Regions from separate parts of the Streptomyces sp. TG1A-8 genome, predicted to be linked through region 2. Evidence: riboswitches for the same ligand, from Rfam matches in the RefSeq annotation. Region 2 holds a riboswitch; each other region holds the start of a gene.

Region 1 (4,143 bases), 1.6 Mb from region 2:
CGGCCCGGAGCACCAGCCGGAATAGCCCGCCGCCCGCCGGACCACGGCTGCGCGGTCACTGCGGCCTGCCCGCGACTTGCGCCCCGTCAAGGGGTGTCACGAGCCCGGACCAGCCGTGCGGCGCCACCCCGGCCGACCGCAGTTGCGCGGCGGGGGGCGGCACGCGTCTCACTCGGTGATCGGCAGATAGACCCGGTTGCCCGCGGCCGCGAACTCCTTCGACTTCTGCGCCATGCCCTCCTCGATCTCCACCCGGCTGCCGCCGTGTTCGCGCCGGATGTCCTGCGAGATCTTCATCGAGCAGAACTTCGGCCCGCACATGGAGCAGAAGTGGGCCGTCTTGGCGGGCTCGGCCGGCAGCGTCTCGTCATGGAACTCCCTGGCCGTGTCCGGGTCCAGGGCGAGGTTGAACTGGTCCTCCCACCGGAACTCGAACCGGGCGTCGGACAGCGCGTCGTCCCACTCCTGCGCACCCGGGTGCCCCTTGGCCAGGTCGGCTGCGTGAGCGGCGATCTTGTAGGTGATGACACCGGTCTTGACGTCGTCCCGGTTGGGCAGGCCCAGGTGCTCCTTGGGCGTGACGTAACAGAGCATCGCCGTGCCCCACCAGGCGATCATCGCCGCACCGATGCCGGAGGTGATGTGGTCGTAGGCCGGGGCGATGTCGGTGGTCAGCGGGCCGAGCGTATAGAACGGAGCTTCATCACAGATCTCCTGCTGAAGGTCGATGTTCTCCTTGATCTTGTGCATCGGGACGTGACCGGGGCCCTCGATCATCGTCTGTACGTGAAAACGCCTGGCGATCCGGTTGAGTTCCCCGAGGGTGCGCAATTCGGCGAACTGCGCCTCGTCGTTGGCGTCCGCGATGGAGCCGGGCCGCAGGCCGTCGCCCAGCGAGTACGTGACGTCGTAGGCGGCGAGGATCTCGCAGAGTTCCTCGAAGTTCTCGTACAGGAACGACTCCTTGTGGTGCGCCAGGCACCACGCGGCCATGATCGAACCACCGCGCGAGACGATGCCGGTCTTGCGGTTGGCGGTGAGCGGCACATACGCCAGGCGTACGCCCGCATGGACGGTCATGTAGTCCACGCCCTGCTCGGCCTGCTCGATGACCGTGTCCTTGTAGATGTCCCAGGTCAGTTCCTCGGCCTTGCCGTCGACCTTCTCCAGCGCCTGGTAGAGCGGCACCGTGCCGATGGGGACGGGGGAGTTGCGCAGCACCCACTCGCGGGTGGTGTGGATGTTGCGGCCGGTGGAGAGGTCCATGACCGTGTCGGCGCCCCAGCGGGTCGCCCAGGTCATCTTCTCGACCTCCTCCTCGATGGAGGAGGTGACCGCGGAGTTGCCGATGTTGGCGTTGACCTTCACCAGGAACCGCTTACCGATGATCATCGGCTCGATCTCCGGGTGGTTGACGTTGGCCGGCAGCACCGCGCGGCCCGCCGCGATCTCCTCGCGCACCACCTCGGGAGCGACGTTCTCGCGGATGGCCACGTACTCCATCTCGGGCGTGACCTCGCCCCGGCGCGCGTACGCGAGCTGTGTGACCGCGCGGCCGTCGCACCCGCGCCGGGGCTGGCGCGGGCGTCCGGGGAACACGGCGTCCAGATTGCGCAGGCCACCGCGCGGCGAGGTGTGCTTGATGCCGTCGTCCTCGGGACGGACGGGACGGCCCGCGTACTCCTCGGTGTCGCCGCGGGCGATGATCCAGTTCTCCCGCAACGGCGACAGGCCCCTGCGGACATCGGTGTCGACGTGTGGATCGGTGTACGGGCCGGATGTGTCGTACAGGGTGACCGACTGACCGTTGGTGAGGTGCACCTGACGAACCGGCACGCGCATGTCGGGGCGCGAACCCTCGACATACGCCTTGTGCCAGCCGATGGACCTCCCGACCTCCCCCTTCGAGGAAGCGTCCGGCGAGCCGGCCACCGCCCCGTTCGCCGATCCGTTCACCGATCCGTTCACCGTGTCCTGAGTGGAGACAGGCGTGTGTGCGTCCTTGTTGGTCATGAGACCTACTCCCTACGCCGGCATTACCCGGTAACAGGTTCGGCGGTCGACGCAGCGGTTTCCGTCTGCCGATGTTCCGCGGAATCCAGTTCCACGTGAAACATTGCAATACGGAGGTCAGCGCCCTCTCAGCCCGGTGCTCCGAGCTCCCGCGTGTGCAAAGGTGCCCCCACGCTAGCGTCATTGCTGGCGCGGTGAACAGAGGGCCCCTGTCGTTCTTGCGATGATCGGTCGGTGACCACGATGGAGCAGTACCCGTACCCGCCCTCCGAGCCGCCCCGCCAGGGCGGCTCCGGACAGGACGGCGGACACGGTCACGACCACGGACACGGCGGTCAGGAGAGCGGCGCCGGGCCGGGCCATTCGCACAGTCATGCCCATGGACCCGCCGCTCCGGTCTCCCAACACCTGCGCAAGGTCATCGCAGCGATCCTGATTCCGTTCACGGCGGCCGTCGTGGTGGGGCTGCTGGTGCTCTGGCCGGGCGGAGCCCCGTCCCACAAGCGGTCCGGTGTCGGCTTCGACCGCCAGACGCAGCAGGCCACGGTCACCCAGGTCGTCGCGGTGAGCTGCAAATCGGTCAACGCCTCAAGCGGTACTCCGACCGGTGACACCGCCACCGCCGAGGGCACCTCCGCGGTGGCGGAGGCGGACGGCACCTGCAAGAAGGCGACGGTCCGGGTCGACACCGGAGAGGACCGGGGCCGTGAGTTCACCGAGATCGTGCAACCCGATCAGACACGGCAGATGCACCAGGGTGAGAAGGTCGTGGTCGCCTACGAGCCCTCGGCGCCGAAGGACCTGCAGTACTCGGTCACCGACGTGAACCGGAAGTTCCCCATGGTGCTGCTCGCCGGCATCTTCGCGCTCGCGGTCGTGGTGGTGGGCCGCATCCGTGGCGTCATGGCGCTGGTCGCACTGGCCGTCAGCTTCCTGGTGCTGACCCTCTTCATCCTGCCGGCCATACTGCAGGGGTCGAACCCCTTGCTCGTGGCCGTCGTCGGATCGAGCGCGATCATGCTCATCGCGCTCTACATGTGCCACGGCCTGTCGGCGCGCACGTCGGTCGCTGTGCTCGGCACGCTGGTCTCCCTGCTGCTGATCGGCATCCTCGGCTCGGAGTTCATCGGCTGGGCCGCGCTCACCGGCAACACGGACGACAACACCGGTCTGATCCACGGGCTGTACCCGTCGATCGACATGAGCGGCCTGCTGCTGGCCGGCGTCATCATCGGTTCACTGGGCGTCCTGGACGACGTGACGGTGACCCAGACCTCAGCGGTCTGGGAGTTGCACGAGGCCAATCCGGCGATGGGCTGGCGCGGACTGTACCGGGCGGGCATCCGGATCGGCCGTGACCACATCGCGTCCGTGGTCAACACCCTCGTGCTCGCCTATGCCGGTGCGGCGCTCCCGCTGCTGCTGCTCTTCTCGATCGCGCAGAGCAGCGTGGGGACGGTGGCCAACAGCGAGCTGGTGGCGGAGGAGATCGTGCGCACGCTGGTGGGTTCGATCGGTCTGGTCGCCTCGGTACCGGTGACCACCGCACTCGCCGCGCTGGTGGTGGCGGCCGACCGTCCCGGACCGCCCGCGGCCGCCGGGGCGCAGCCCGCTCCGGCACGCGGGGGCAGGGGCCGGCGCCGGAAGCGGTGACCGGGGCCAGGGCCCTTTCGGAGCCAGGGTCCTTTCGGAGCCGTGCGCCGGGAACCTCTACAGGAGCGTTCCTGCACAGGTTCCACACGGTGCGCCGGAGCGCCCGGGCACCGCTGCCGTAACCTTCAGCCGGCGTTCTGCTCCTCGGCCAGGATGCGGTCCAGAGCCTCGTCGAGGTGGGCGTCGAAGTCCGCCAGCGCCCCCTCCTGACCGAGCGGTACGAGTTTGTCCGTGCGGTCGAGGAATGCCACGAGCGGCGGAGCCGAGGAGCGGAACAACGCCTGGTCGCTGCCGACCTGGAGCCGGATCAGCACCTCGCCCAGCACCTCCGCGTCGGCGGGGGCGATGTGCACGTCTCCCTCTCCGCACGGACGACCGACCCCGTCGACCAGCAACTCGCGACCGAACGCCCAGGTCACCGGGGCATCACCGGGCAGGTGGAAGGTCAGCCGCACGGCATAGGGATCGGAGGCCTCA
Region 2 (4,143 bases):
CCCTGCTCCCCGGTCACGGCGGCATCATGGACCGCCTGGACTCCCTGCTGCCGACGGCCCCGGTGGTGTGGCTGCTGATGGTCGTGTTCGTCGGCTCCGCCTGAGCCGCGCGCGCCACGGCTTGCGGGCCCCCTCCTGCTCGGCAGGGCGGGGCCCGCTGCCGTGGCCGGCCCGCACGGGCCCGCGATTCGATCTGCGACACTGGGAGCACCATGCCCAAGCCCGGAGAACTCACTTTCGTCGCCCCGCGCGGAGCCAAGAAGCCGCCGCGGCACCTCGCCGACCTCACGCCCGCCGAGCGCAAGGACGCCGTGGCCGGGATCGGTGAGAAGCCGTTCCGTGCCAAGCAGCTCTCGCAGCACTACTTCGCGCGGTACGCGCACGACCCCGAGCAGTGGACCGACATCCCCGCCGGGTCGCGCGGCAAGCTCCAGGAGGCGCTGTTCCCCGAGCTGATGACCGTCGTGCGGCACCTGTCGACCGACCAGGGCACCACGCGCAAGACGCTGTGGCGGCTGTTCGACGGCACGCTCGTGGAGTCGGTGCTGATGCGCTACCCGGACCGGGTGACCATGTGCATCAGCTCGCAGGCCGGGTGCGGGATGAACTGCCCCTTCTGCGCCACCGGACAGGCGGGCCTGGACCGGAACCTGTCCACCGCCGAGATCGTCCACCAGATCGTGGACGGGATGCGGGCGCTGCGCGACGGCGAGGTGCCCGGCGGCCCGGCGCGGCTGTCCAACATCGTCTTCATGGGGATGGGCGAGCCGCTCGCCAACTACAAGCGCGTCGTCGGTGCCGTCCGGGCGCTCACCGATCCCGCGCCGGACGGGCTCGGGCTGTCGCAGCGCGGGATCACGGTCTCCACCGTCGGACTGGTGCCGGCCATCCACCGCTTCGCCGACGAGGGCTTCAAGTGCCGGCTGGCGATCTCCCTGCACGCCCCCGACGACGAGCTGCGCGACACCCTCGTCCCCGTGAACACGCGGTGGAAGGTGCGCGAGGTGCTCGACGCCGGCTTCGAGTACGCGGAGAAGACGGGCCGCCGGCTGTCGATCGAGTACGCGCTCATTCGGGACATCAACGACCAGGCCTGGCGCGGCGACCGGCTCGGACGACTGCTCAGGGGCAGGCCCGTGCACGTCAACCTCATCCCGCTCAACCCGACGCCGGGCTCCCGGTGGACCGCCTCGCGGCCCGAGGACGAGAAGGCGTTCGTGGAGGCCGTCGCGGCCCACGGGGTGCCGGTGACCATCCGGGACACCCGGGGACAGGAGATCGACGGGGCCTGTGGTCAGCTGGCGGCCACCGAGCGGTAACCTGAGCCCGTCACCACAACTTCATACCAGCCGTACATCTGCATATTCCGACAGGGGAGCGCCACAGCGCTGAGAGTGCGGCAACCGGCCGCAGACCCTCTGAACCTCGCCCAGGTCATTCTGGGTAGGAAGTTCGGTCACCACTCAAGCTGTTGCGCCCCGTCCGGCCTCCGCCGAGGCCGGACGGGGCCGCGTCTCTTCCTGGCCAACCCCAGGAGGACATCCAGTGCACACCAAGACCTTCGTGGCCGTGGCCGCCGGGCTCGGGCTGATCGCGCTGCCGGCACTGGCCGGCTGCGGCAGCGCGGACGCCGGCGGAGCGGGCGGTTCCAAGACCGTCACCCTGGTCAGCCACGACTCGTGGGCCGTCTCCAAGAGCGTCCTCAAGGACTTCGAGAAGCGGTCCGGGTACACGGTCCGGGTCCTGAAGGACGGCGACGCCGGGCAGGCCGTCAACAAGGCGATCCTGACCAAGGACCACCCGCAGGGCGACGTCTTCTTCGGCGTCGACAACACACTGCTGTCCCGCGCCCTCGACAACGGCCTGTTCCAGCCGTACGAGGCGAAGGGCCTCGACCGGGTCGGCGCCGCCTACCAGCTCGACCGGGCCCGGCACCGCGTCACGCCCGTCGACTACGGCGACATCTGCGTCAACTACGACAAGGCGTACTTCAACGAGCACAAGCTGGCCCCGCCGCAGACCTTCGCCGACCTCGCGAAGCCCGCGTACAAGAACCTCCTCGTCACCGAGAACGCCGCCACCTCCTCGCCCGGCCTCGGCTTCCTGCTCGGCAGCGCCGCACGGTTCGGCGGGACCGGCTGGCCGGAGTACTGGCAGAAGCTCAAGGCCAACGGCGTCAAAGTGGTCGACGGCTGGGAACAGGCCTACGACCAGGAGTTCTCCGGCTCGGCCGGAGGCCGCAAGGCCGGCGGCGACCGGCCGCTGGTGGTGTCGTACGCCTCCTCCCCGCCCGCCGAGGTGATCTACGCCGCGAAGCGGCCCCGCACCGCCCCGACCGGCGTGGCGGCCGGCACCTGCTTCCGGCAGGTCGAGTTCGCCGGGCTGCTGAGCCACGCGGGGAACCCCAAGGGCGGCAAGGCGTTCCTCGACTTCCTGCTGTCCGGGGAGTTCCAGCGGGACATGCCGCTGAACATGTTCGTCTACCCGGTGGTGGAGGGCACCGCGGTGCCCGCCGACTTCACGCGGTACGGGCCCGCCGCCGAGGACCCCGAGACCATGTCCCCCGGCACCATCGCCGCCAACCGCGATCAGTGGGTCAAGTCGTGGACGTCGCTCGTACTGAAGTAGCCGGAGCGGCGCCCGGCGCGGCCCCCCGCAGGGGCGGCCGCACGGGGAGCGCGGCGCGGCTCGGCCTCATGGCCCCGCCCGTCGCGTTCTTCGCGGTGTTCTTCGCCTGGCCCGTGGCCGCGATCGTGGCACGCGGGCTGAGGGCCGACGGCGCCTGGCAGTTCGGGCGGATGGCGGACGTGGTCACCCGGCCGGACATCCGGCACGTGCTGTGGTTCACCGGCTGGCAGGCGCTCGCCTCCACCGCCCTCACCCTGCTGGCCGCCCTGCCCGCCGCCTACGTCTTCGCCCGCCTCGACTTCCCCGGCAGACAACTGCTGCGGGCCGTCGTCACGGTCCCGTTCGTGCTGCCGACCGTCGTCGTCGGCACCGCCTTCCTGGCCCTGGTCGGGCGCGGCGGGCTGCTGGACGAGCTGTGGGGGGTACGGCTGGACACCACGGTGTGGGCGATCCTGCTGGCCCACGTCTTCTTCAACTACGCGGTCGTCGTCCGCACCGTCGGCGGGCTGTGGGCCCAGCTCGACCCCCGGCAGGAGGAGGCCGCCCGGATGCTCGGCGCGTCCGCGGCCAAGGCCTGGCGGCAGGTGGTCCTGCCCGCCCTGGCGCCCGCCGTGGCCGCCGCCGCACTGATGGTCTTCCTGTTCACCTTCACCTCCTTCGGCGTGGTGCAGATCCTCGGCGGCCCCACCTTCGCCACGCTCGAAGTGGAGATCTACCGGCAGACCTCCGAGGTCTTCGACCTGACCACGGCCGCGGTGCTCACCGTCGTGCAGTTCGCCGCGGTGGGCGCCGTCCTGGTCGTGCACGCCCGGACCGTCCGCCGGCGCGAGAGCGCGCTGCACCTGGTCGACGCCTCGGTGACCGCGCGCCGGCCGCGCGGGGCCGGACAGTGGACGCTGCTCGTCTCGGTCCTCGCCACCGTCGCGCTGCTGCTGGTGCTGCCGCTGGCCGTGCTCGTCGGGCGCTCCCTCGACGCGTCCGGCTTCGGCTACTACCGGGCGCTGACGCGCACCGACGGCGGCACCTTCCTGGTGGCTCCGCTGCACGCCGTGTGGACCTCGCTCCAGTACGCCGCCGCCGCCACGGCCATCGCCGTGCTGATCGGCGGCCTCGCCGCCGCCGCACTGGCCCGCCGGGACGCCGGACGGCTGGTGCGCGGCTTCGACGCGCTGCTGATGCTGCCGCTCGGCGTCTCCGCCGTGACCGTCGGCTTCGGCTTCCTGATCGCGCTGGACAGGCCGCCGCTGGACCTGCGCCAGTCGTGGGTCCTCGTCCCGCTCGCCCAGGCGCTGGTCGGTGTCCCCTTCGTGGTGCGGACCATGCTGCCCGTGCTGCGGGCGGTGGACGGGCGGCTGCGGGAGGCGGCGGCCGTGCTCGGGGCGTCGCCCCGGCGGGTGTGGCGGGAGGTCGACCTGCCGCTGGTGCGCAGGGCGCTGCTGGTCGCGGCCGGGTTCGCGTTCGCCGTCTCCCTCGGCGAGTTCGGGGCGACGGTGTTCATCGCGCGCCCGGACGACC
Region 3 (4,143 bases), 3.1 Mb from region 2:
CTTGGCCTCCCGGATGAACCGCTCCACGAACGACCCGTCGGAGGCCAGCGCCGGGTGCATCACCTTGAGCGCGAGGACCCGGTCCAGACGGGTGTCCAGGGCCCGGTAGACCGTGGCCATCCCGCCGACCGCGATCCGCGCCTCGACGCGGTAACGGCCGTCGAGCACCTGCCCGACGAGGGGGTCCTGAAGGGTCGTATCCACGCAGGCGAGTCTACGAGGACGTGCCGGCCGGCTCCCCGGCGCGACCGGCTCGGCCGCCCCACTGCAGCCGACCTGTGACGCTTCCCCCGGAACCCGGGCAGGATCCCGGGCGCCGCTCAGAACGCGGGGCGCTCCGGATCGAGCGCGGCCAGGCCCTCGGCGGGGGACGACGCCCGCGCGAAGTGCCGCCGCGGGATCCGTCCGGCCAGCCGGGCCATCCTGCCCGCCTCCACCGCCCGCCGCATCGCCGCCGCCATCAGCTCGGGCTCCTGCGCCCGGGTCACGGCGGACGCGAGCATCACCCCCGCGCACCCCAGCTCCATCGCCAGCGCCGCGTCCGACGCCGTGCCGGCCCCCGCGTCCAGGATCACCGGCACCTGCGCCTGCTCCACGATCAGCTGGAAGTTGTGCGGGTTGCGGATCCCGAGCCCGGACCCGATCGGCGAGCCCAGCGGCATGACCGCCGCACAGCCCACGTCCTGCAGCCTCCGCGCGAGCACCGGGTCGTCATTGGTGTACGGCAGCACCGTGAACCCGTCGTCGACCAGCGTCTCCGCGGCCTCCAGCAGCTCCACCGGATCGGGCAGCAGGGTCCGCTCGTCGGCGATCACCTCCAGCTTGACCAGGTCCGTGCCGAGCGCCTCCCGGGCCAGCCGCGCGGTCAGCACGGCCTCCCCGGCGGTGAAGCAGCCGGCCGTGTTCGGCAGCACCCGGATGCCCAGCCGCTCCAGCACCGACAGCACCGAGCCGCGCACGCCGGGGTCGACCCGCCGCATGGCCACGGTGGTCAGTTCGGTGCCCGAGGCCACCAGGGCCCGCTCCAGCACCTCCGGGCTGGGCGCGCCGCCCGTGCCCATGATCAGCCGGGAGCCGAGGGGCACACCGCCGAGGACGAAGGGGTCGTCGGTCATCGGTCAGCCTCCCTGGACGGCGGTGAGGACTTCGACGCGGTCGCCCTCGGTGAGGACGGTGGCCGCCCACCGCGCGCGCGGGACGACCGTTTCGTTGACGGCGGCGGCCACCCCGGAGGGCGCCGCGGTCAGGGAGCGGACGAGGCCGTCGAGAGCGGTGCCCGCGGCGACCTCCCGGCGCTCGCCGTTGACGGAGACGTTCATGTGGGCAGCTCCGTGAGGACGGCGCCGAAACGCTTCGGCGTGAACGGGCGGGCCTCCTGCGGCAGCTCACCGGTGAGCAGCGCGTGCGCCAGGGCGTCACCGGTGACCGGGGTGAGCAGCACCCCGTTGCGGTAGTGCCCGGTGGCCAGCAGCAGCCCGTCCAGACCGCAGGGGCCCAGCAGCGGCGCGTTGTCCGGGGAACCGGGGCGCAGTCCGGCCCGGGTCTCGGTCAGGGGCAGCTCGGTGATCCCCGGCACCAGCTCGTGGGCGTCGCGCAGCAGCGCGTACACGCCGCCGGCCGTCACGGTCGTGTCCCAGCCCAGCTCCTCGCTGGTCGCGCCGACGACCAGCTCGCCGTTCTCCCGGGGCACCAGGTAGACCTGGCTGCCGCGCACCACGGCCCGCACGGTGCGGCTCAGGAACGGCGCGTACCGGCGCGGCACCGTCAGCCGCAGCACCTGGCCCTTCACCGGCCGCACCGCGGGCAGGACCTCGTCCGGGACGCCCGCCAGGCGCCCGCTCAGGCTCCCGGCCGCCAGCACCACCTGTCCGGCGGCCAGCCCGGTGCCGTCCGCCGTGGTGACACCCGAGGCGCGCCCGCGCACCACGTCGAGGCGCTCGGCCCAGGACCGGTGGAACACCACCCCGGCCCGCTCGCAGGCGGCCAGCAGCGCCGCCGCGAGCCGCCGCGGGTCCACCTGGTGGTCGCCGTTGACCCGCAGCCCCCCGCGCACCCCGGGCGCGAGCATCGGCTCCAGCCGCCGGCACTCCCGGCCCGACAGCCACACCGACTCCAGGCCCGCGCGCCGCTGGAGGGCGTGCAGTTCGCGCAGCTGGGCGCGGTCGTCGGCGTCCAGCGCGACGGCGAGCGTGCCGCAGCGGCGGTAGCCGAGGTCGTGGCCGGTCAGCCCGGTCAGCTCGGCCGTGAAGTCCGGCCAGCGGCGGACGGACTCCAGGTTGAGGGCGAGCAGGGTCTCCTCGCCGTAGTGCAGCTCCGAGACCGCGGCCAGCATCCCCGCCGCGACCCGCGCGGCCCCGCCGCCGGGCTCAGGGTCCACCACGGCCGCGGCGAGCCCGCGCTGCGCGGCCCGCCAGGCCGTGACCAGGCCGATGATCCCGCCCCCGATGACGAGGACGTCGGACGTACGTGACGACATGGGCGTCCAGCCCCTCCCTTCGCCGGCATGACCCGGATCAGGTTCGTACGGTCGGAGGCCGCCAGCCTCCCTCTCAGCCCGGTGCGTCCGGGCTCCCGCGAGTGCTCGTGCGTGGCCACCCTAGCCCGCGGGGCGCGCCACCCGTAAGGGAGCCCGCCCCCCGGGCGGCGGCCGGCGGGACGTCCGGTGCGAGCGGTGCGGAACGGGTCACGGAGCACGCCCGCTGACGCACGGTGCGTCACCTGGCTATGGTGACCGGGTGAGCGAGCAGACACCGCACGAGGGCGCGGCACCGCAGCGGCGCGTGGTCGTCGCCGGCGCGGGCATGGCCGGGGTGCAGACCGCGGTCGCCCTGCGCGAGCAGGGCTTCACGGGCACCGTGACCCTGATCGGCGCCGAGCCCCACCAGCCCTACGACCGGCCGCCGCTGTCCAAGGCCGTGCTGCTCGGCAAGGCCGAGGGCTCCGCCTTCGACGTCGACTTCGACGCACTCGGCATCGAACTGCGGCTCGGCTGCGAGGTGCTGGGCGTGCGCCCCGCCGACCGCGAGCTGGACACCGGGGCCGGTCCCGTCCCCTACGACGTGCTGGTCCTGGCCACCGGTGCCGAGCCGATCCGGCTGCCGGGCACCGAGGGTGTGCCCGGCGTGCACCTGCTGCGCACCCTGGACGACGCCGAACGGCTGCGGCCCGTACTGGCCCGCCAGCACGACGTCGTGGTCGTCGGCGCCGGCTGGATCGGCGCCGAGTTCGCCACGGCCGCCCGCGAGGCGGGCTGCGCGGTGACCGTCGTGGAGGCCGCCGACCGGCCGCTGGCCGGCGCGCTGCCCGCCGAGGTGGCCGCGCCCATGGCGGCCTGGTACGCCGACAGCGGCGCCGACCTGCGCACCCACGCGCGCGTGGAGCGCGTCGAGGCCGGCGCGGTGGTGCTCGCCGACGGCACCCGGCTGCCCGCCGGCGCCGTCGTGGTCGGCGTCGGCGCCCGTCCCGCCACCGCCTGGCTGGCCGGCTCCGGCATCGAACTGGGCGCCCACGGCGAGGTCCTGGCCGACGACCGGCTGCGCACCAGCGCCGAGGACGTGTACGCGGTCGGCGACTGCGTCTCCTTCCCCTCCGCCCGGTACGGTGCGCGGCTGCTGGTCCACCACTGGGACAACGCCCTGCAGGGCCCCCGCACGGTGGCCGCGGACATCCTCGGCGAGACGCCCCGGACCTACGACCCGGTGCCGTACTTCTGGTCCGAGCAGTTCGGCCGGTTCGTGCAGTACGCCGGCCACCACGCCGGCGCCGACCGCACGGTGTGGCGCGGCGACCCGGCCGGGCCCGCCTGGACGGTGTGCTGGCTGCGCGAGGACCGGCTGGTCGCCCTGCTCGCGGTCGGCCGGCCCCGCGACCTGGCCCAGGGCAGACGGCTGATCGAGGCGGGCCGCCGCATGGACGGGGACGCGCTGGCCGACCCGGCCCGGCCGCTGAAGGAGACCACCGCCGACGGCGGGGCCTGACACGGCCGCCGGACCCCGCCCGTCCCGCGTCGGCGGGACCCGGGGCGTGTCCGCCGGGTGGCCCGGTCCGGTTTCCGGCTGTCGGCGGGGGATGGCAGGCTTGTTCCCGTGACCGAGATTGACGCAAAGATCGATGCTCTCGTCCCCGCCTGGCTCACCCTCCCCG

The links. A riboswitch is a leader RNA that binds a small molecule or an ion and turns the genes downstream of it on or off. The one in region 2 is predicted to bind thiamine pyrophosphate.
Region 1: linked by a shared signal. The riboswitch ahead of thiC (phosphomethylpyrimidine synthase ThiC) and the one ahead of QQY24_RS08785 (thiamine ABC transporter substrate binding subunit) in region 2 are both predicted to bind thiamine pyrophosphate.
Region 3: linked by a shared signal. The riboswitch ahead of thiO (glycine oxidase ThiO) and the one ahead of QQY24_RS08785 (thiamine ABC transporter substrate binding subunit) in region 2 are both predicted to bind thiamine pyrophosphate.

Annotation. Positions count from the first base shown of each region.
Region 1 is NZ_JASTLB010000001.1:3,743,770-3,747,912, reverse strand. It holds gene QQY24_RS16275 (hypothetical protein) at 1-25, shown strand, start outside; gene thiC (phosphomethylpyrimidine synthase ThiC) at 169-2,013, opposite strand; TPP riboswitch at 2,006-2,176, opposite strand; gene QQY24_RS16265 (YibE/F family protein) at 2,248-3,666, shown strand; gene QQY24_RS16260 (SsgA family sporulation/cell division regulator) at 3,792-4,143, opposite strand, start outside.
Region 2 is NZ_JASTLB010000001.1:2,132,347-2,136,489, reverse strand. It holds gene QQY24_RS08795 (phosphatidate cytidylyltransferase) at 1-104, shown strand, start outside; gene rlmN (23S rRNA (adenine(2503)-C(2))-methyltransferase RlmN) at 213-1,319, shown strand; TPP riboswitch at 1,362-1,468, shown strand; gene QQY24_RS08785 (thiamine ABC transporter substrate binding subunit) at 1,546-2,628, shown strand; gene QQY24_RS08780 (iron ABC transporter permease) at 2,697-4,143, shown strand, end outside.
Region 3 is NZ_JASTLB010000001.1:5,186,804-5,190,946, forward strand. It holds gene pknB (Stk1 family PASTA domain-containing Ser/Thr kinase) at 1-204, opposite strand, end outside; gene QQY24_RS22775 (thiazole synthase) at 321-1,115, opposite strand; gene thiS (sulfur carrier protein ThiS) at 1,119-1,319, opposite strand; gene thiO (glycine oxidase ThiO) at 1,316-2,476, opposite strand; TPP riboswitch at 2,474-2,585, opposite strand; gene QQY24_RS22790 (NAD(P)/FAD-dependent oxidoreductase) at 2,736-3,977, shown strand; gene QQY24_RS22795 (Rv2175c family DNA-binding protein) at 4,086-4,143, shown strand, end outside.